DNA from 3 places in the Streptomyces sp. NPDC037389 genome. Region 1 is predicted to be linked to each of the others. Evidence: riboswitches for the same ligand, from Rfam matches in the RefSeq annotation. Region 1 holds a riboswitch; each other region holds the start of a gene.
What was found. A riboswitch is a leader RNA that binds a small molecule or an ion and turns the genes downstream of it on or off. The one in region 1 is predicted to bind cobalamin.
Positions count from the first base shown of each region.

Region 2: linked by a shared signal. The riboswitch ahead of cobN (cobaltochelatase subunit CobN) and the one ahead of AB0E98_RS03255 (cobalamin biosynthesis protein) in region 1 are both predicted to bind cobalamin.
Region 3: linked by a shared signal. The riboswitch ahead of AB0E98_RS19105 (HoxN/HupN/NixA family nickel/cobalt transporter) and the one ahead of AB0E98_RS03255 (cobalamin biosynthesis protein) in region 1 are both predicted to bind cobalamin.

Region 1 covers NZ_JBEZUS010000001.1:700,866-708,075, forward strand. Annotated here, with positions in the region: gene AB0E98_RS03250 (cobyric acid synthase) at 1-1,172, opposite strand, end outside; gene AB0E98_RS03255 (cobalamin biosynthesis protein) at 1,169-2,146, opposite strand; cobalamin riboswitch at 2,204-2,326, opposite strand; gene AB0E98_RS03260 (ATP-binding cassette domain-containing protein) at 2,529-2,978, opposite strand; gene AB0E98_RS03265 (hypothetical protein) at 3,158-3,397, opposite strand; gene AB0E98_RS03270 (inorganic phosphate transporter) at 3,424-4,686, opposite strand; gene AB0E98_RS03275 (class II aldolase/adducin family protein) at 4,798-5,472, shown strand; gene AB0E98_RS03280 (alpha/beta fold hydrolase) at 5,515-6,666, shown strand; gene AB0E98_RS03285 (hypothetical protein) at 6,789-7,210, shown strand, end outside.
Region 2 covers NZ_JBEZUS010000008.1:56,013-63,222, forward strand. Annotated here, with positions in the region: gene AB0E98_RS19005 (precorrin-2 C(20)-methyltransferase) at 1-1,182, opposite strand, end outside; gene AB0E98_RS19010 (precorrin-8X methylmutase) at 1,194-1,847, opposite strand; gene cobG (precorrin-3B synthase) at 1,900-3,276, opposite strand; cobalamin riboswitch at 3,429-3,562, shown strand; gene cobN (cobaltochelatase subunit CobN) at 3,591-7,210, shown strand, end outside.
Region 3 covers NZ_JBEZUS010000008.1:82,321-89,530, reverse strand. Annotated here, with positions in the region: gene uvrA (excinuclease ABC subunit UvrA) at 1-2,195, opposite strand, end outside; gene AB0E98_RS19120 (response regulator transcription factor) at 2,362-3,069, shown strand; gene AB0E98_RS19115 (HAMP domain-containing sensor histidine kinase) at 3,062-4,201, shown strand; gene AB0E98_RS19110 (hypothetical protein) at 4,295-4,507, shown strand; gene AB0E98_RS19105 (HoxN/HupN/NixA family nickel/cobalt transporter) at 4,539-5,657, opposite strand; cobalamin riboswitch at 5,687-5,900, opposite strand; gene AB0E98_RS19100 (APC family permease) at 6,063-7,210, shown strand, end outside.

The DNA of each region.
Region 1 (7,210 bases):
ACCGCGAACCGCACACGCACCGGCAGCAGGCCCAGGCCCTCGACCGTGCCGGCCTTCGACTCGACCTCGTCGTCGATCCGCTCGCCCAGCAGCTGGAAGCCGCCGCAGATGCCCAGCACCGGGCGGCCCTCCGCCGCCCGCCGTACGAGCGCGTCGGCGAGCCCGCGTTCGCGCAGCCACGCGAGCGCCCGTACCGTGCCGCGCGTGCCCGGTACGACGACCAGGTCGGCGTCGGCGAGCTCCTCGGGGCGGTCCACGAACCGTACGACGACCCCCGGTTCGGCGGCCAGCGCGTCGACGTCCGTGAAGTTCGACATCAGCGGCACCGCGCACACGGCGACCCGCAGGACGTCCGCGCCGTGCGGCGGGGCGACCACGGACTCGCGGACCGCGCCGCGCAGGGACACGCGCAGGCCGTCCTCCTCGTCGATGCCCAGGCCGTGGGCGAACGGCAGCACGCCGAACGTCCGCCGGCCCGTCAGGTCGCGCAGCATTTCCAGCCCCGGCTCCAGCAGACTCACGTCGCCCCGGAACTTGTTGACCACGTAACCCGCTATCAGCTCCTGGTCCTCGGGGGAGAGCAGCGCTGTCGTACCGAAGAAGGAGGCGAAGACTCCGCCCCGGTCGATGTCGCCGACGACGACCACGGGCAGCCGCGCGGCCCGGGCGATGCCCATGTTGACGATGTCGGAGCGGCGCAGGTTGATCTCGGCGGGGCTGCCGGCCCCCTCGCAGATCACGGCGTCGTGGGTGCGCCGCAGCTCGGCCAGGCACTCCGTCACCGTGCCGAACAGCTGCTCCTGGCGGCCCTGGTGGTAGCCGCGGGCGCTGAGCTCGCCCACCGCCTTGCCCATGAGGACGACCTGGCTGCTGCGGTCGCTTCCCGGCTTGAGCAGCACCGGGTTCATGAGGGCGCTCGGCTCGACGCGGGCGGCGGCGGCCTGCATGGCCTGCGCGCGCCCTATCTCCGCGCCGTCGCGCGTCACGAAGGAGTTGAGGGACATGTTCTGCGCCTTGAACGGCGCGACCTTGACGCCCTCGCGGACCAGCCAGCGGCAGATGCCGGCCGTGACCACGCTCTTGCCCGCGTCCGAGGTGGTCCCGGCCACCAGCAGGCCCCCGCCCGGCGGGCCCGTACGCCCGCTCCTGTCGGCTGTCACCGAGACTGTCACCGATTCCTCCCCGCCTTCCTGAACAGGCTGCCCACCGTACGGGCCGTCACCGCCGTTCCCAGGGCCAGCAGCGACACCCGGCGCGAGAGCCGGACCGCGCGCTCGATGTCGGCCGACCGCACCGGGCGGTTCTCCCCGCCCAGCACGGGACGGTGCTCGACGCGCCCGGCGTAGGCGAGGGTGCCGCCCAGGCGGACGCCCAGGGCCCCGGCGAAGGCGGCCTCGACCGGCCCGGCGTTGGGGCTGGGATGGCGGGCGGCGTCGCGCCGGGCCACGCGCAGAGCGCCGCGCGGATCGGGCCCGGCGAGGACCGTGAGCGCGGCGGTCAGCCGGGCGCCCGGCCAGCCGACGACGTCGTCGAGCCGGGCCGACGCCCAGCCGAACCGCCGGAGCCTGGGCGACTTGTGACCCACCATGGCGTCCAGGGTGTTGACCGCACGGAAGCCCACGAGCCCGGGCACCCCGGCCAGCGCGCCCCAGACCAGGGCGCCCACGACCGCGTCGGAGGTGTTCTCGGCGACGGACTCCACCACGGCCCGGGCGATCTGCTGCGCGTCCAGCGCCTGCGGGTCGCGGCCGCACAGATGCGGCAGCCGCTCCCGGGCGACCTCCAGGTCCCCGGCGGCCAGCGCCCCACCGATGGCCCGGGCCTCCCGGCCCAGGGACGTGCCGCCCAGGACGGACCATGTGACGGCGGCGGTCAGCGCGATCTCGGCAGCGGGGTGACGTCGCGCGGCACGGGTCAGCAGCCCGGCCCCGGCGACCGCGCCACCGGCGCAGACCAGGGTGTGGAGGGTGCCGTAGCCCCGGTGGTCGCGCCACAGCCGCCGTTCGACGGCCTGCGCGGCCCGGCCGAAGGCGGCCACGGGATGCCCGCGGCGGGGGTCGCCGAGGAGCAGGTCGCAGGCGAAGCCCAGGGCGGTGCCGTACGCGAAGGGGCCGTACGCGAAGGAAAAACGGTCGCGGCCGGGCATGGCGAAGCGGTGTCCTCACTCAGGGTCCGCGCCCTGGCTCGACGTGACCGGCGACCAGAGTCTCCTGGCTCCCGGATCCGCGCCGCCCCCGGCCTTCCGGCTCGCGCCGTGGCCATCGGTTGGGGGGACACTCCCCGGTGACAGTGGCGGGACCGCGCCGGATTCGCACCGGCTTCCTCTGCTGTCGCCGTTTGGCTCGGGAAGTCCACCACGGGGCGGGAAGGGGCGTCAACTCGCCCTGACCTGCGCCCCGCCGCTGCGACGCCCCTGTCGTCAGGCAGGTCCCGGCCCGCCCCGGCAGCCCCGGCAGGTCTACTCCCGCGGCACGCCACTCCGCGAGGCAGTCCACGAGGACTTGATGGGTACGGGCGTCGAGGCCGGATCACGGTTCGTCGAGGATCAGCAGCCGGCGGCCGCCGAGCATGGCCTGGGCGAGGGCGACTTTCTGGGCGTTTCCTTTGGACAGCGTGCTGATGGGCGCGTCGATGTCGCCCTCGATGCCCAGCCGGTCCAGCAGTTCACCGCCGCGACGATCGGCGCCCGCGGTGCGGAGTCCTTGGACGCGCCCCATGTGCAGGAGGTACGAGCGCGCGCTGAGCCGCATGCCCGCCGGGAGCCGCTCGGGCACGTAGCCGATCCTGTCCGGGCGCCCGTGAACGGAGCCGGAGCCGGGTCTCCTCAGCCCGGCGGCCACCTTGAGCAGGGTGGACTTGCCCGGCCCGTTCCCGCCGACCACCGCGGTGACCGTCCCGGAGGCCAGGTCGAGGGTGATGCCATCCAGTACGCGCGGTCCTCGGCGTGTGTACCGGACGCCGACCGAATCCAATCGCACCGCTGAGAACCCCGTCCGTCCGTCGAACGCCGTCACAACCGTGCACGCAAGAGCTCACGCAAGAGGTACTGAACGCGCGATCGGCGGCTCGGGTTCCCCGCGTTGACGCACGCCGGCAACGACGGAGGGGCGGGACCGGAAAGCCCGGTCCCGCCCCTCCACGAACGTACGGTGTCGCGTCAGGCGACGATCAGATAGATCCCGTACCCCACCGCCGCCGCGCACAGCGCGAAGCACGCGTACGCGCCGGTGCGGGCCAGTGCGGTGCTGCCGCCCGCGTCGGCCGCGGACGTCGCGCCCGCGGCTTCCGGCTTGCGGGACGTGCCGACGATGCCGAGCGTGAAGACGCCCACGAGGCCGACGGTGACCACGAGGCTCACGCCGAAGACCTGGCCGAGAGCTGCCCAGTCGATGTGCATGGTGGTTCTTCCTCCGTTGCCCGGCGTCAGCCGGTCGTCGCGGCGGCGGGGGCGGCCGGGGTGGCGGGTGCCGGGATGACCTGGGCGGCCGGGGCCGGGGTCAGGGTGCCGGCGGGCGGCGGGGCGACGGCCTGAAGGGCGGCCGTGACCACACCGACGGGCTCCTCGGGGAGGCCCTGCGGCGTATTGAGCTCGTTGACGGTCTCGTGGGTGACCGGCTTGCGGCGCGAGGCCGCCCAGATGGCGCCGGAGACCCCGAGGCCGAGGACGGCGACGGCGGCGACGCCCCAGTCGCCCTGGTCGGCCAGGAGCGCGGCGCCGGCGGCGACGAGGCCCGCGGCCGGGAGGGTCAGGCCCCACGCGGCGACCATGCGGCCGGCGGTCGACCAGCGCACCACGCCGCCCTTGCGGCCCAGGCCGGAGCCCATGATCGAGCCGGAGCAGACCTGGGTGGTGGAGAGCGCGAAGCCGATGTGCGAGGAGGCGAGGATCACGGTCGCGGCACCGGTCTGGGCGGCGAAGCCCTGCGCCGGCTTGATGTCGGCCAGACCCTTGCCGAGCGTCTGGATGATGCGCCAGCCGCCCAGGTACGTACCGAGCGCGATGGCCAGGCCCGCGGAGACGATGACCCACAGCGGCGGGTCGGAGTGCGGGGCGACGACGCCGCCGGCGACCAGGGCCAGGGTGATGACACCCATGGTCTTCTGGGCGTCGTTGGTGCCGTGGGCGAGGGAGACCAGGGCGGCCGAGGCGATCTGGCCCGCGCGGTAGCCCTTCGCGGTGTCCGCCTCGTCGCGGCCCTTGGCCAGGCGGAACGTCAGGCGGGTGGCGACCCAGGCGGCGATGCCCGCCACGATCGGGGCGGCGACCGCGGGGATGAGGACCTTCATGACGACCTTGTCGGCGTTGACCGCGTCGAAGCCGACGGACGCGACGGTGGCGCCGATCAGACCGCCGAAGAGGGCGTGCGAGGAGCTGGAGGGCAGGCCCGCCAGCCACGTCAGGAGATTCCAGACGATCGCGCCGACCAGCCCGGCGAAGATCACCTCTGGTCTGATGCCGGCACTCTCATCGATGATGCCTCCGGAGATCGTCTTCGCGACCTCGACGGACAGGAACGCCCCGACCAGGTTGAGCACGGCCGACATGGCCACTGCGGTCTTGGGCTTGAGCGCTCCGGTCGAGATGGTGGTGGCCATGGCGTTGGCCGTGTCGTGGAAGCCGTTCGTAAAGTCGAACACCAAGGCCGTGACGATCACGATCCCGATGAGAAGCGTGATGTTTTCCATTCACCCAGGCAATCAGTTCGATGGTCAGTACGCGGCGACCGTAGGGACTCCGGGTGAACGGAAGGTGAACTGGTTCGGGATCCCCGATGGCACCACCCGGAGGCGAAGATCATGAAGACCGGAGAACGGACCCCCGCCGCACCCGACGACATCAGCCGGACCTGGGCCGATGTCGTGGCCACGGCCCGCAGGAGCACCGCCGACGGACTGGTCGTCGGCACCTCGGGGAACGTCTCCGCAAGGGTCGGTGACGTGGTCCTTGTCACGCCCAGCGGGGTGCCCTACGACCGGCTCGGCCCCGGCGACGCCGTCGGCGTCGACCTGGCCGGCCGCCAGGTGCTCGGCGAGCTCGCCCCCACCAGCGAACTGCCCATGCACCTCGCCGTCTACCGAGCCACCGACGCCGCCGCGATCGTCCACACCCACGCCGTGCACGCCACCGCCGTCTCCACGCTCGTCGACGAGGTGCCGCTGATCCACTACATGGCCGCCGCCCTCGGCGGACCCGTCCGCGTCGCCCCTTACGCCCTCTACGGCACCGACGAACTGGCCGCCCACACCCTCCGGGCCCTCGACGGCCGCACCGGCTGCCTGCTGCGCAACCACGGCACCCTCACCCACGGCGCCACCCTCGACGCGGCCTACGACCGCACCGCCCAGCTGGAGTGGATGTGCAGGGTCTGGCTCACCGCCTCGTCCGTCCCCGGCCGCACCCCCGCCCTGCTGAGCCCCGACCGGCTGGCCGAGGTCGCCGCCAAGTACCGGGGCTACGGACAGCCCGGCTGAGCCGAGTCGCCCGGCGGCCCGCGCGGGACCAGACTGGAGGTGATGGGCCTGAAAGGAGTGGCGGCCGTCGCCGCCACCACGCTGATCGGTGCCGGGGCCGCCGTCGTGGCGGCCGGACGGTACGCCGGCGACGCCGTCCTCAGGACCGTGCCCGGCCTCCCGCCGCCGGGCGAGCACCGGCTCACCGTGCACGACATCACCCCCGGCAGCGGCGCCACCGCCGGCACGATCACACTCACCCGGGCCCCGGCCACGCTGCGCCCCGGCGTCTACGGGCTGGCCGGCCGGGGCCTCCACGCCGTCGTCGGGGACGTCGTCGCCGACGTCTCGCACCCCCACGACTGCGTGGTCCGGCGCCTGGAGCGCGTCACCCACGGCGCCCCGGCCCCGGGCGACCGGGTCTGGCTCACCCCGCAGACCCACCGGGGCAACCCGCGCGACGCCCTCGGCCTCGACCACGCCGACGTGGAGGTCCCCGGCGAGCTGGGCCCGCTGCCCGCCTGGTTCGTGCCCGGCGCCCGCGACACCTGGGTGCTCGCCGTGCACGGCCTGGGCACCACCCGGGAGCACACCATGGTCGTCCTGCCGTTCCTCCACCGGCAGCGACTCCCCGTCCTCGCCCTCTCCTACCGGGGCGACCCCGGCGCACCCCGCCCGGCGCATGGAATCAGCCACTTCGGCGCCCGGGAGTGGCGGGATCTGGATGCCGCCGTCCGCTACGCCGTCCGCAACGGCGCCCGCCGCGTCGTCCTGTACGGCTGGTCCACGGGCGCGACGATGGCGCTGCTCACCGCCCTGCGGGACACCGGCTCCGCGCTGAGCGACCGCGTCGCGGGCGTCGTCCTGGACGCGCCGCTCCTCGACTGGCCCGCCGCACTGGGCGCCCTGGCCGCCCACCGGCTCCCGGCCGCGCTCATTCCGCTTGCGGTCCGGGCGACGGAAGGACGCACCGGTCTGGCCCCCGAAGGCCTGCTGGCCGCCGCCGACCCCACCCTCCTGGACGTCCCCGCCCTCGTCGTGCACGGCACCGACGACCCCGTCGCACCCCTCCTCCATTCCCGTGAACTCGCCGCCCGGCGACCGGAACTGATCACGCTGCGAACCGTTCGCGGGGCGGGTCACGCGGCCTCCTGGAACGTCGATCCCACGGGCTACGAGGAGGCCCTGCGGCGCTTCCTGACCCCCCTGATGTAGGGCGTGAACAGGGCGCTCGCGCCGCGCACGCACCCCCCGCGTGACGTCCCACCACGGGTCCCCGACGGCTGGATAGTTGATTCCGATTGGGTTTTCGGAGCGTGAACGGCAAGACTGCTCCTGTGACGTCCCGTACTCCGCGCGACTCCCGGCTCAGACTCGTCCCCCGACAGCCGATCACCGCCGCCCGCCGGGCCGTGGCGAACCGGGGCGCACGCCCGGCGCCCCGCCCGCCCGCCGGCACCCCGGCCCGGCCGGAACTCGCCCGTCAGGCGAGAGCCTGGCTGGCCGGCGCGGTCCGCCTGGCCCGCTGGGCGGCCGACGAGTGCTCCCGGGGCACGACCCTGCGGCCGGGCGCCGGCGGCGGCCTCGCCGCCGAGGAGACCGAGCGCGCCACGGCCGCCCTGGACCTGCCCCCCGCCTCGGTGCGCACCGACTGGGACCGGGCCAAGCTCGCCGGGCTGCTGGAACTGCACGGCGGCACCGCCCGCCCCGGCTGGCGGCTCACCGCCTGGGAGCGGGACGACAGCGCCGTGCTGCGCGG
Region 2 (7,210 bases), on a different contig from region 1:
GGGGACCACCCGGACCGGGACCTCGCGGTAGGGGTCCTCGGCGGCGACCTCCAGCACGGCGGAGGCCATCGCGAAGACACCCGGGTCGCCCGAGGACACCACCGCGACGCGGTGGCCCTGCCGGGCCAGGTCGAGGGCGAACTCGGCGCGCTCCGACTCCACCTTGTTGTCCGAGCCGTGCCGGCGCTGACCCGGCCGTACGGGCACCCGGTCCACGTACGTGGTGTAGCCGACGAGGTCCTCCGCCGCGGCCAGCGCGCCCCGGGCCTCCGGCGTCAGCCACAACGGCCCCGCCGGTCCGAGGCCGACGACGACGACTTCGCCCGGGGCGGTCGGGGCGGTCGGGGCGTCGCCCCGGCTGGTCGCGGCCTCGCCCTGGGCCGCGGCCGCGTCCTCCGTCCCGGCGGGAGCGCTCGTGCCGGCGTCCGCGCCGACGTCCGTACGCGCGTCCGAAGGGACACCCGCGACCCGGCTCGGCAGCACGGCCACCGAGAAGTACGGCACCGACTCCGGGGCGACGTCCGCCAACCGGCCCGTGCGCTCCCCGCTCATCGTCGCGCGCTCGACGTACCGCGCCTCCGCCAGCCGCCCGGAGCGCTCCAGCGCGCTCCGCACCACAGGAAACGTCCGGCCGAGCTTCATCACCACGGCGGAGTCGGCCTGGGCCAGCCGCGCGGTCAGCTCCTCCTCGGGCAGCGTGCCCGGCAGGATCGTCAGCGTCTCCTCGCCCTCCACCAGCGGCCTGCCCAGCCGGGCCGACGCCGCGCTGAACGACGTCACCCCCGGTACGACCTCCGTCGGATAGCGGTGCGCGAGCCGCTTGTGCATGTGCTGGTACGAGCTGTAGAAGAACGGGTCGCCCTCGGCGAGCACCGCCACCACGCGCCCGGCGTCCAGGTGCGCGGCGAGCCGGGCCGCGGCCTCCTCGTAGAACTCCTCCAGCGCGCCCCGGTAGCCGCCGGGGTGGTCGGTGGTCTCCGTCGTCACCGGATAGACCAGCGGTTCCTCGATCTGGCCGGGGCGCAGATGGCGTTCGGCGATGGAACGCGCGATGCTGCGCCCGTGCCGGGCGCTGTGGTAGGCGACGACCTCCGCCGACGCGATGACCTCGACGGCCCGTACGGTCAGCAGCGACGGGTCGCCGGGCCCCAGCCCCACCCCGTACAGCCGCCCGGTGGGCATGGGCTTCTCGTTCACTCTTCCTCGCTCGCTATCGCGTTGATCGCGGCCGCGGCCATGGCGCTGCCGCCGCGCCGGCCCCGCACCACCAGATACTCCAGCCCCAGCGGGCTCTCGGCCAGCGCGTCCTTCGACTCCGCCGCGCCGATGAAGCCGACCGGTATGCCCAGCACGGCGGCCGGGCGCGGCGCGCCCTCATGGATCATCTCCAGGAGGCGGAACAGCGCCGTGGGGGCGTTGCCCACCGCGACCACCGCGCCCTCCATCCTGTCGCGCCACAGCTCCAGCGCCGCCGCGCTGCGGGTCGTGCCCATGCGCCGCGCCAGCTCCGGCACGGCCGGGTCGGCGAGGGTGCACACCACCTCGTTGCCGGCGGGCAGCCGCCTGCGGGTGACGCCGCTGGCGACCATGTTCGCGTCGCACAGGATCGGCGCGCCCGCGAGCAGCGCCTCCCGGGCGCGGGCCACGACCCCCGGCGAGTACGCGAGGTCCTGGACCAGGTCGGTCATCCCACAGGCGTGGATCATGCGGACCGCGACCCGGCCGACGTCGGGCGGCAGCCCGCCGAGGTCCGCCTCGGCGCGGATGGTGGCGAAGGACTGGCGGTAGATGGACGCGCCGTCCTTGTCGTAGTCGAACACTGTGCCCTCGCTCGCTGGGTGGTGCATATCGCTGGTTCTGCGTGGGGGTTGCTGCCGTGGTGCCGCCGCCGTGGACCGCTCAGCCGCGGGGGCCGCCGGCCGACGTCGTCTCCGTGGGGTGTGCGTCGGGGCGCGCGTCGCGTGCCGCCGTGACCGCGTCGGCCAGGCCGGCGGCGGTCGTCACGGTCGTCACCGCGGGCGCCGTGACCGTTTCGTCCTCCGCCTCCCGCCGTACGGCGATCCGGTAGCCGTCGCCGGTCGCCAGGACGTCGACCCACCGGCCGCCGGGGTGGCCGCAGCGCCGCTCGCACCCGGACCAGTACACGGGCAGAGTCCCGGCGCTGCCAGAGCGCGCGGCCTTGAGGGAGGCGGTCGCGTCGGCCCGTACATCCGCGAGGGACTTGACGCACCCCGGCCGGCCGGTGCAGGAGCCCGCGCCGTGCCAGGGAGAGGCGGCGGAGGTGACCAGGCCCGCCTCCGCGAGCGCTGCGAGGCGCGCCGCGGCCACCGGGGCGGTGAGCCCCGGGACGACGACGCCGCGCCAGGGGGTGACGCGGAGTTCGCCGTCGCCGTCCCGGCCGGCGGTACGGGCGAGGAGCCGCCACTGGGCGGAGGAGAACCGGCCCAGGGGCGCGGCCACCGACACGGCCCACCGCCCGTCGGGCCCTTGGAGCGCGCCGGGCGCGGGCGGGGAGCCGAGGGGGAGCGCGGCGCGCGGTACGGGCGCGGAGCCGATGCCGGCCGCCGCCAGCCGGGCCGCGAGCCGCTCCGGGCGCGGCCGCAGCCCGGGGGCCAGTTCGCGGACGCGCCAGGCCTTGCCGCCGCTCTGGCGCAGCACCGCGAGGAACTCACGGGCCGCCAGAACGGCCGCGCGCGGCGCGTCCCGGGCGGCGACGCGCAGGGCGTCGGGGCCGGGGCCGAAGCACAGGAGGGCCTGGCGGCCGGCATCGGCTGCGATCAATGTCACATCGGGCGCGAGGGCCGTGATGTCGCCCCGGCCGTCGTCGAGACCGAAGAGGAAACGGCCCGAGAGGTCCGTGAGGTCGTCCGACGCGCAGAGCAGCCGGTCGAGTTCCCGCACCCAGGGCCGGATGTCCGAGAAGCCCTTTCCGTCCAGGCCGGACAGGGGGGAAGCCGCGACATTCCGGATGCGGTCGTGCCGGTCCGACGGCAGCAGACCGGCCTCGCGCAGCCGCGCGCCCAGGGCGGCGCCGCAGCCGTCGGCGAGGCCGCGGAGCTGGACGTTGCCGCGGGAGGTGAGGTCGAGGCGGGCGTCGCCCAAGTCGTCGGCGGCGTCGGCGAGCGCGCTTGCCTGACGGACCGTCAGCAGCCCGCCCGGCAGCCGTACGCGGGCCAGTGCCCCGTCGTCCGCGGCGTGCAGCCGCAGGGCGCCGGGACAGGCGTCGCCGCGCTCGCGACCAGGGGGTTCGGGGGGAGTGGGCATGGCGGCGAGCATACCGACCGGGGGTCGAATCAGCCCGTCCGGCGTTTGAAGACGACGCGCGTCAGCGCGGACAAGGGGGCGGGACGGGGCGCGAGGGGGCGAAGCCCCGCTCGGAAACGGAGAAAGGGCGGGTCAGGGGCATCTTCCCCTCCTGGAGGCCCACCCCGCATGGCTACTATGGCAGCGCCAGCGACGGCGACAGGGGAGGAAGCCGGTGTGATCCCGGCACGGTCCCGCCACTGTGTGCCCGGCAGCGATGCCGGGTGAGTCAGGAACTCCTGCCGTCCTCCCACCGCCCGGGGCGCGGACCCCGAGGAAGGCATGCCGTGATCCTGCTCCTGTCGACGTCCGACACCGACCTGCTCAGCGCCCGTGCGGCCGGCGGTCCGGTCCCGTACCGACTCGCCAACCCCGCCCGGCTCGCGCTCGAGGAACTCCCCGCGCTCCTGGAGGGCGCCGACCTTGTCGTCGTGCGCCTCCTCGGCGGGCTGCGCGCCTGGCAGGAGGGGCTCGACCAGCTCCTGGCCGGCCCGCGCCCCGTCGTCGTCCTCACCGGCGAACAGGCCCCCGACGCCCAGCTGATGGAGGCGTCCACCGTCCCCATCGGCATCGCCGCCGAGGCCCACGCCTACCTCGCCCACGGCGGCCCCGCCAACCTCGAACAGCTGGCCCGCTTCCTCTCCGACACCGTGCTGCTCACCGGCCACGGCTTCGAGCCGCCCGCCGCCGCCCCCGCGTGGGGCGCGCTGGAGCGCACCCCCAAACCCGGCGCGTCCGGCCCGCTCATCGCCGTGCTCTACTACCGCGCCCACCACATGAGCGGCAACACCGCCTTCGTCGAGGCCCTCTGCGGCGCCGTCGAGGACGCGGGCGGCCGCGCCCTGCCGCTCTACGTCGCCTCGCTGCGCGCCCCCGAGCCCGAGCTGATCGACGCCCTGCGCGACGTCGACGCCATCGTCACCACCGTCCTCGCCGCCGGTGGCACCCGGCCCGCCGACGCCTCCGCCGGAGGCGACGACGAGTCCTGGGACGCCGGCGCGCTCGCCGCCCTCGACGTGCCGATCCTCCAGGCCCTCTGCCTGACCGGCACCCGGGAGGCCTGGGAGGAGAACGACGAGGGGCTCTCCCCGCTCGACTCCGCCACCCAGGTCGCCGTGCCCGAGTTCGACGGCCGCATCATCACCGTCCCCTTCTCCTTCAAGGAGATCGACGCGGACGGCCTGCCCGCCTACGTCCCCGACCTCGAGCGCGCCGCCCGCGTCGCGGGCATCGCCGTGCGCCACGCCCGCCTCCGCCACATCCCCGCCGCCGAGAAGCGGCTCGCGCTCGTCCTCTCCGCGTACCCCACCAAGCACTCCCGCATCGGCAACGCCGTCGGCCTCGACACCCCCGCCAGCGCCGTCGCCCTGCTGCGCCGGCTGCGCGAGGAGGGCTACGACTTCGGCACGGAAGAGGTCCCCGGCCTCGCGTCCGGTGACGGCGACGAGCTCATCTACGCCCTCATCGACGCGGGCGGCCACGACCAGGACTGGCTGACGGAGGAGCAGCTGGCCCGCAACCCCGTCCGCGTCCCGGCCGCCGACTACAGGCGCTGGTACGAGCAGCTCCCCGCCGAGCTGCGCGAGGCCGTCGAGGAGCACTGGGGACCGGCGCCCGGCGAGATGTTCGTCGACCGCAGCCGCACTGCCGAGGGCGACCCGGAAGGCGACATCGTCCTCGCCGCCCTGCGCCGCGGCAATCTGCTGATCCTCATCCAGCCGCCGCGCGGCTTCGGCGAGAACCCCATCGCCATCTACCACGACCCCGACCTGCCGCCCTCGCACCACTACCTCGCCGCCTACCGCTGGATCGCCGCATCCCAGGAGGACGGCGGCTTCGGCGCCGACGCGATGGTCCACCTGGGCAAGCACGGCAATCTGGAGTGGCTGCCCGGCAAGAACGCCGGCCTGTCCGCCGCCTGCGGCCCCGACGCGGCCCTCGGCGACCTGCCGCTGGTCTACCCGTTCCTCGTCAACGACCCCGGCGAGGGCACCCAGGCCAAGCGCCGCGCCCACGCCACGCTCGTCGATCACCTCGTGCCGCCCATGGCCCGCGCCGACTCCTACGGCGACATCGCGCGCCTGGAGCAACTCCTCGACGAATACGCCCAGATCTCCTCGATGGACCCGGCCAAGCTCCCCGCGATCCGCGCCCAGATCTGGACCCTCATCCAGGCCGCCCGGCTCGACCACGACCTGGGCATGGAGGAGCGCCCCGACGACGACGGCTTCGACGACTTCCTCCTCCACGTCGACGGCTGGCTCTGCGAGGTGAAGGACGCCCAGATCCGCGACGGCCTCCACGTCCTGGGCGCCGCCCCGGCCGGCGCCGACCGCGTCAACCTGGTCCTGTCGATCCTGCGCGCCCGCCAGATCTGGGGCGGCACGACGGCCCTGCCGGGCCTGCGCGAGGCCCTCGGCCTCGACGAGTCGGCGGCCACCCGCACCACTGCGGACGAGGCGGAGGCGGAGGCGCGGGCCCTGGTGGAGGCCATGGAGGCGGCGGGCTGGGACCCGGCCGCCATCCCGGCCGTTGTGCTCACGGTGCGGGGCACCGATCCCGTGAACGGCGACCCCGTCGCGGCCGTCCTCGACTTCGCCGCCCGCGAGGTCGTCCCCCGCCTGGCCGCGACGACGAACGAACTCGACCACGCCGTCCACGCGTTGAACGGCGGATTCGTCCCCGCCGGCCCGTCGGGGTCCCCCCTCCGCGGCCTCGTCAACGTCCTCCCGACGGGCCGCAACTTCTACTCCGTCGACCCCAAGGCCGTCCCCAGCCGGCTCGCCTGGGAGACCGGCCAGGCCCTCGCCGACTCCCTCCTGGAGCGCTACCGCACGGACAACGGCGACTGGCCCGAATCCGTGGGCCTGTCCCTGTGGGGCACGAGTGCGATGCGCACGGCGGGCGACGACGTGGCCGAGGCCCTGGCGCTGCTGGGCGTCCGCCCGGTCTGGGACGAGGCGTCGCGCCGCGTCACGGGCCTGGAGCCGATCCCCCCGGCCGAGCTGGGCCGCCCCCGCGTCGATGTCACCCTCCGCATCAGCGGCTTCTTCCGCGACGCGTTCCCGCACGTCATCGGCCTGCTGGACGACGCCGTGCGGCTCGTCGCCGCCCTCGACGAGCCGGACGACCGGAACTTCGTCCGCGCCCACGCCCAGGCCGACCTCGCCGCCCACGGCGACGAACGCCGCGCCACCACCCGGATCTTCGGCTCGCGCCCGGGTATGTACGGCGCCGGTCTGCTCCAGCTCATCGACAGCCGCGACTGGCGCACCGACGCCGACCTTGCCGAGGTCTACACGGTCTGGGGCGGCTACGCCTACGGCCGGGGCCTGGAGGGCCGCCCGGCCCGCGAGGACATGGAGACGGCCTACAAGCGCATCGCGGTCGCGGCCAAGAACACCGACACCCGCGAGCACGACATCGCCGACTCCGACGACTACTTCCAGTACCACGGCGGCATGGTCGCCACCGTCAAGGCCCTCAAGGGCACCGCACCCGCCGCGTACATCGGCGACTCCACCCGCCCCGAGACGGTCCGCACCCGCACCCTCGTCGAGGAGACGTCCCGCGTCTTCCGGGCCCGCGTGGTCAACCCCCGATGGATCGAGGCGATGCGCCGCCACGGCTACAAGGGCGCCTTCGAACTCGCCGCCACCGTCGACTACCTCTTCGGCTACGACGCCACCACCGGCGTCGTCCCCGACTGGATGTACGACAAGCTCGCCCGGACCTACGCCCTGGACCCGGAGAACCGCGCCTTCCTGGAGGAGGCCAACCCCTGGGCCCTGCACGGCATCGCCGAGCGCCTCCTGGAGGCCGAGAGCCGCGGCATGTGGGCCAAGCCGGACGCGGAGACGCTGGAAGCGCTGCGACAGCTGTTCCTGGAGACGGAGGGGAACCTGGA
Region 3 (7,210 bases), on a different contig from region 1:
AGCTGACGCAGCAGCACCTCGGTGTCGGCGGGGTGCAGCCCGGTCGTCGGCTCGTCCAGGACGTACAGGGTGTGGCCACGGTGGGCGCGCTGGAGTTCGGCGGCGAGCTTGATGCGCTGCGCCTCGCCGCCGGACAGCTCGGTCGCGGGCTGGCCGAGCCGCAGATAGCCCAGGCCGACGTCCTGGAGGGTGCGCAGGCCGCGCACGGCGGCCGGCACGTCGGCGAGGAACCCGGCGGCCGCGTCGACGGTCATGTCGAGGACGTCCGCGATGGTGGCGCCCCGGTGGGTGACCTCCAGCGTCTCGGGGTTGTAGCGGGCGCCGTGGCACGCGGTGCACGGCGTATAGGTGCCGGGCAGGAACAGCAGCTCGACGGCGACGAACCCCTCGCCCTGGCAGACCTCGCAGCGCCCCGCGACGACGTTGAAGGAGAACCGCCCGGCGGTGTAGCCACGGGCCCGGGCCTCGTCGGTGGCCGCGAAGACCTTGCGGACGGCGTCGAACAGCCCGGTGTAGGTGGCGAGGTTGGAGCGCGGGGTGCGACCGATGGGCTTCTGGTCGACGCGTACGAGCCGGCTGACGGCCTCCAGCCCGTCGGCCCTCCCGGCCGGTCCGCCAACGGGTTCCGTGCCGTCGAGGTGCGCGGCGACGGTCCCCGCCAGCGCCTGGCCGACGAGCGTCGACTTGCCCGAGCCGGACACGCCCGTGACGGCCGTGAAGACGCCGAGCGGGAAGTCCACGTCGAGGTCGCGGAGGTTGTGCCGGTTCACCCCGCGCAGCCGCAGCGCGCCGGACGGCTCCCGGGGCGTCCGGGCGGGAGCGGGGGCGGCCTCGGGGAAGACGAACCGGCGGGTCGCCGACCCGGGTACGTCCGCGAGCCCCTCGACGGGCCCGCTGTAGAGCACCTGCCCGCCGTGCTCGCCGGCCCGGGGGCCGACGTCGACGATCCAGTCGGCGCGGCGCACGACGTCCATGTGGTGCTCGACGACGAACAGCGAGTTGCCCGCCGCCTTCAGCCGGTCCAGCACGGTCAGCAGGGCGGCGCTGTCGGCGGGGTGCAGCCCGGCGGACGGCTCGTCCAGGACGTACACCACCCCGAACAGCCCCGAGCGCAGCTGGGTGGCGAGCCGCAGCCGCTGGAGCTCGCCGGCGGAGAGGGTGGGGGTGGGGCGGTCGGTGCTGAGGTAGCCGAGGCCGAGCTCGGTGAGCACCTCGATACGGGCGATCAGGTCGCGGGCGAGGGCGGCGGCCACGCCGTCGCCCTCGCGGGCCGGGCGCAGCGTCTCCGCCAACGCGGCCAGCGGCAGGGCGGCGAGCCCGGCGATGTCCCGCCCGGCGAAGGTGACGGCGAGCGCCTCGGGGCGCAGCCGCCGCCCCGCGCAGGCCGGGCAGTCCGCGCTCACCAGGTGCCGCTCGGCGCGGGCCCGCAGGGCGGCGCTCTTGGAGTCGGCGAAGGTGTGGAGGACATAGCGGCGGGCGCTCATGTACGTGCCCTTGTAGGGCCGCTGGATGCGCTCGGCCTCCCGGACGGGGTGCACGGTGACGACGGGCTGCTCGTCGGTGAAGAGGATCCAGTCGCGGTCGGCCCGCGGCAGCTCGCGCCAGGGCCGGTCGATGTCGTGGCCCAGCGTGTCGAGGATGTCCCGCAGATTCTTGCCCTGCCAGGCGCCGGGCCAGGCGGCGATGGCGCCGTCGCGGACGGACAGCGACGGGTCGGGGACGAGGGAGTCCTCGGTGACGGTGTGGACCCGGCCCAGGCCATGGCACTCGGGGCACGCGCCGGCGGGCGTGTTCGGCGAGAAGGCGTCGGAGTCGAGCCGCCCGGCGCCCTCGGGGTAGGTCCCGGCACGGGAGAAGAGCATGCGCAGGGAGTTGGAGAGCGTGGTGACCGTGCCGACGGAGGACCGCGAGGTCGGCGCGGAGCGCCGCTGCTCCAGCGCGACGGCGGGCGGCAGCCCGCTGACCTCCTCCACCTTCGGCGCGCCGACCTGGTGGATCAGCCGGCGGGCGTAGGGGGCGACGGACTCGAAGTACCGCCGCTGGGCCTCGGCGTACAGGGTCCCGAAGGCGAGCGAGCTCTTGCCGGATCCGGAGACACCGGTGAAGACGACGAGGGCATCGCGGGGGATGTCGACGTCGACGCCTTTGAGGTTGTGCGTCTTCGCTCCGCGGACGCGAACGTGGGGGTCGTGCATCAGCCCGATACTAGGCGCTCCGCGGGAGGTGAGGCGCGTCATCCGCGGGCCGGTGGCGGCTGGTCGCGCCCACGCGGCGGCAGCCGCATGCCGATGCTGCCCCGCGCCCCTTCGGGGCGCGGACCCGCACCGCACGCCGCCTCCCGCATGCTGCGAAGCTGACCGCATGCACCACATCCTCGTCGTCGACGACGACCCCACCGTCGCCGAGGTCGTCACCGGCTACCTGCAGAAGGCGGGCCACACCGTCACCAGTGTCGAAGACGGCCCCACCGCACTGGCCGAGGCCGCCGCGGCCCGCCCCGACCTCGTCGTCCTCGACCTCATGCTCCCCGGCGGCCTGGACGGCCTGGAGGTCTGCCGCCGCCTGCGCGAGGCGCACGACCGGCTCCCGGTCATCATGCTCACGGCCCGCGGCGACGAGGAGGACCGCGTCCTGGGCCTGGAAGTCGGCGCGGACGACTACGTCACCAAGCCGTTCAGCCCCCGCGAGCTCGTCCTCCGCGTGGAGTCCGTCCTCCGCCGTACCCGTGCGGCGGCGCCCGCGAGCGCCCCGCCGCTGCGGGCCGCCGGGCTGGCCCTGGACACCATGGGCCGCCGCGCCACCCGGAACGGCACCGACCTCGCCCTCACCCTCCGCGAGTTCGACCTGCTCGCCTTCCTCCTGCGCCATCCAGGGCGCGCCTGCACCCGCGAGGAGTTGATGCGCGAGGTGTGGGGCTGGGACTTCGGGGACGTGTCGACGGTGACCGTGCACGTACGCCGGCTGCGCGCCAAGATCGAGGACGACCCGGCGAATCCCGCGCTGATCCGGACCGTATGGGGCGTCGGCTACCGCTTCGAGGAGCCCGGGGAGGCGGCCGGGAATGGGTGACACGCTGCTCATCGCCCTGTTCGCGTTCCTCGGCGCGGCCGCCGCCGGGCTGCTGGGCGCGCTGGCGCTGCGGCTCCTGCGCCACCGGTCGGTGACGGTCTCCCTCGCCGTGGTGGCCGCCGTGTCGGTGACCGCGATGCTGGCCGGGACGCTGGCCGTGGCCCAGGCGATGTTCCTGTCCGCGCACGACCTGACGGTCGTGACGACGGTGTGCGCGATGGCCGCCGTGGTCTCGCTCGCCACGGCCCTGCTGCTCGGCCGCTGGGTGGTGGCCCGTAGCGCCGCGCTGACCCGCGCGGCCCGGTCCCTCGGCGGGGGCGGCACCTTCGCCGCCCCCGGCGGCGGCGCCACGGCGGAACTCGACGCGCTGTCCCGGGAGCTCGCCGCCACCAGCGCCAAACTCGCCGAGTCCCGGGAGCGCGAACGCGCCCTCGACGCCTCGCGGCGCGAACTGGTGGCCTGGATCTCCCACGACCTGCGCACCCCGCTGGCCGGGCTGCGCGCCATGTCCGAGGCCCTGGAGGACGGCGTCGCCGAGGACCCCGCGCGCTACCACCGGCAGATCCGCACCGAGGTCGACCGGATCGACACCATGGTGGGCGATCTCTTCGAGCTCTCCCGCATCCACGCCGGCGTTCTGCCGCTGCGCCCGAGCCGGATGTCGGTGTACGACCTGGTGGACGAGGCCCTGGCGGGCGCCGGGCCGCTGGCGCGCGAGCACGGGGTGCGGCTGGTGGGGGACGGTGTGGACGCCGCGCCGGTGGAGGTGGACGGCAAGGAGATGACCCGGGTCCTGGGGAACCTCCTGGTGAACGCGATCCGGCGGACCCCGCCCGACGGCACGGTCGCGGTGGCCGCGCGGCGCGAGGCGGACGCGGTGGTGGTGTCGGTGACGGACGGCTGCGGCGGCATCCCGGAGGAGGATCTGCCCCGGGTCTTCGAGACGGGCTGGCGGGGCTCGGCGGCCCGGACCCGGCCGGGGGGCGCGGGGCTGGGCCTGGCGATCGTCCGTGGCATCGTCGAGGCCCACGCGGGCCGGGCGTCGGTCCACAACGTGCCCGGCGGCTGCCGGTTCGAGGTGACGCTCCCGACGGCCGTCAGCGCGGGGGCCGCGCCACCCCGTGAAGGGTGATCACGGCCCAACACGCTGACGTGATCAGGGGTCGTGCGTCACGATGCACCCGCCGGCAGAGCGAGCAGCGACGACCGTGGAGCGGGATGGCCCATGTCCGACACCGGAGCCGAGTCAGATGTCGACGCCGACCCCCTGCGCAGGATCGCCGCGGCGATCGAGCGGGAGTGGGATCCCTCGGCCCGGACGTGCCTGACCTGCGGCGGGCCGGCCCTGGTGGTGGTGCGGGAGGAGCCGGCCGGGAGCAGCCCCCCGGTGATCAGCGCCCGGAAGGCGTGCGCGGACCAGGGCTGCGAACGCCCCTGATCCCCCGGCCGTAACCCCCGTTGCCGCCCGCTCAGCCGTCCGCGCCCGCCCCGGCGGCAGCCGTCCGTGCCGCCCAGCGCTGTTCGACCTTGGCGAAGCGCCAGTAGCCGAGGGCGATGGCCCAGACCACCACGAACAGCCCGACGATGACGAAACCGACGTTGTCGAGGTTCAGCCCCGCGATCCAGCCGGTCACCCCGTCGTCCAGACCGAGCTTCTCGTGGAGCACGCCCACCAGCTCGATGGTGCCGATGAGGAAGGCTACGGCGATGGACAGCCCGGTGATGGTGAGGTTGTAGTAGACCTTTCTGACGGGGTTGGAGAACGCCCACTGGTAGGCGAAGTTCATGAACGTGCCGTCGAGCGTGTCGAACAGGCTCATGCCGGCCGCGAACAGCAGCGGCAGGCACAGGATCGCGTACCAGGGCAGCCCGGCGGCGGCGCCGCTGCCCGCCATGACCATCAGCGTGACCTCGGTGGCGGTGTCGAAGCCCAGGCCGAAGAGGAAGCCCAGCGGGTACATCTGGCCGGGGCGGCTGATGGAGCGGGTGAAACGGCCGAGGAGGCGGTTCATGAAGCCGCGCGAGTCGAGCTGCTTCTCCAGTTCGGCCTCGTCGTAGCGGCCCTCGCGCATGGCGCGGAAGACCCTCATGATGCCGGCGAGGGCGACGAGGTTGAGGATGGCGATGAGGTAGAGGAAGCCGCCGGAGACCGAGGTGCCGACGACGCCGAGGGCCTGATGGGTGGTGGAGTCCTCGTTCATCAGCGTCCCGGCCAGCCGGGTGCCGCCGGTGACCAGCAACGCCATCAGGACGACGACGCTGGAGTGGCCGAGGGCGAACCAGAAGCCGACGGAGACCGGGCGTTGCCCGTCCGCCATCAGCTTGCGGGTGGTGTTGTCGATGGCGGCGATGTGGTCGGCGTCGAAGGCGTGCCGCATGCCGAGGGTGTAGGCGGTGACGCCGAGGCCGACGCCGAAGGCCTTGGAGCCGACGGTGTAGTGGTTCGGCACGACCAGCAGGAAGAGCACGCCGAACGCGACGACGTGGAGGGCGACGACGACGGCCAGCAGGCCGGCGGTCCGCAGGGTGTCCTCACGCCGCCAGCGGAAGGCGGGCGGGGACGGTTCGGTGGATGTGGATATGGACATCTTGGGGTGAACGCTCCAGCACCTCGTGGATCATTTCGAGATGCCGTGGCCGGTCTCCTGGCTTACGGGTGACTGGCGTTACCGTCCCGCCTTCCCGGCAGCCGGACGCTGCCAGTGGCTCCACGTACCGGGGCACGCGGAAGAGGACGGTCACTCCCCGATCACAGTGGCGAGGGCCGCTCCGGAATCGGCCCACGAGGGGCCTCACCGGTCTTCCCGAACACCACGGCCGGGCAACCATAACGTCCCGGCCGGGCTCCAGGGCGAGAATGTGGCACTTGCCATCTTCTCGCAGCAAGGCCCGACACTCCGCAGGTGATGGACGCGCCGGGCGGCCCGGTGTACGAGTGCAGGAAGACCTCGCAGGAAGACCTCGACGGACGACCGAGAGAGGGCTGAGCGCCAATGGCGGACACGGCAGGGGACATCGAGCGGGGGCCCGGGGCACCGGAGCCCGTGGTGCCGGAAGAGCGGGCGGCGTTCGTCCGCCGTATCGGGCTGTTCCAGGCCACCGCCATCAACATGAGCCAGATGTGCGGCATAGGACCGTTCGTCACCATTCCACTGATGGTGGCCTCCTTCGGCGGGCCGCAGGCGGTCATCGGCTTCGTCGCCGGGGCCGTGCTGGCCCTCGCCGACGGGCTGGTGTGGGCCGAGCTGGGCGCGGCGATGCCCGGCGCGGGCGGCAGCTATGTCTATCTGCGGCAGGCGTTCCAGTACCGGACCGGAAGACTGGTGCCGTTCCTGTTCGTGTGGACGGCGATGCTCTTCATCCCGCTGGCCATGGCCACGGGTGTGATCGGCTTCGTCCAGTACCTGGGCTATCTCTGGCCGGGCATGACGCAGACCCAGGGCGATCTGACGGGCCTGGCGTTCGTCGTGGTGGTCGTCGGGCTGCTGTGGCGGCGGGTGGAGAGCATCGCGCGGATCACGGCCGTGCTGTGGTGCGTGATGATCGCCTCGGTCGCCCTGGTCATCGTCGCCGCGTTCACCCACTTCAGCCCGGACCGGGCCTTCACCTACCCGGCGGGCGCCTTCGACCTCACGACCGGTCAGTTCTGGCTGGGCTTCGCGGCGGGCCTGACCATCGGCATCTACGACTACGGGGGCTACAGCACCGTCGCCTACATGGGTGCCGAGATCAAGGACCCCGGGCGCGTCATGCCACGGTCCATCATCTACTCGATCCTCGGCATCATGGCCATCTATCTGCTGCTCCAGATCGGCACCCTGGGCGTCGTCGACTGGCGGGAGATGCTGGACCCCGACTCCACGGCCGGGTCCTCCGTGGCCTCTGCGGTCATGGAGCAGACGTGGGGCAAGGGCGCGGCGGACGTCGTCACCGTGCTGATCCTCGTCACGGCCTTCGCGTCGGTCTTCACCGGGCTCCTGGGCGGCTCGCGCATCCCCGTGGACGCCGCGCGGGAGAACGTCTTCTTCCGCCGCTTCGGCGCCCTCCACCCTCGGCTGCGCTTCCCGGTGCTGCCCCTGGCGACGATGGGGCTGGTCTCGGCCGTCGGCTTTCTGATTGGCCGTCATACCGACCTGGCGAC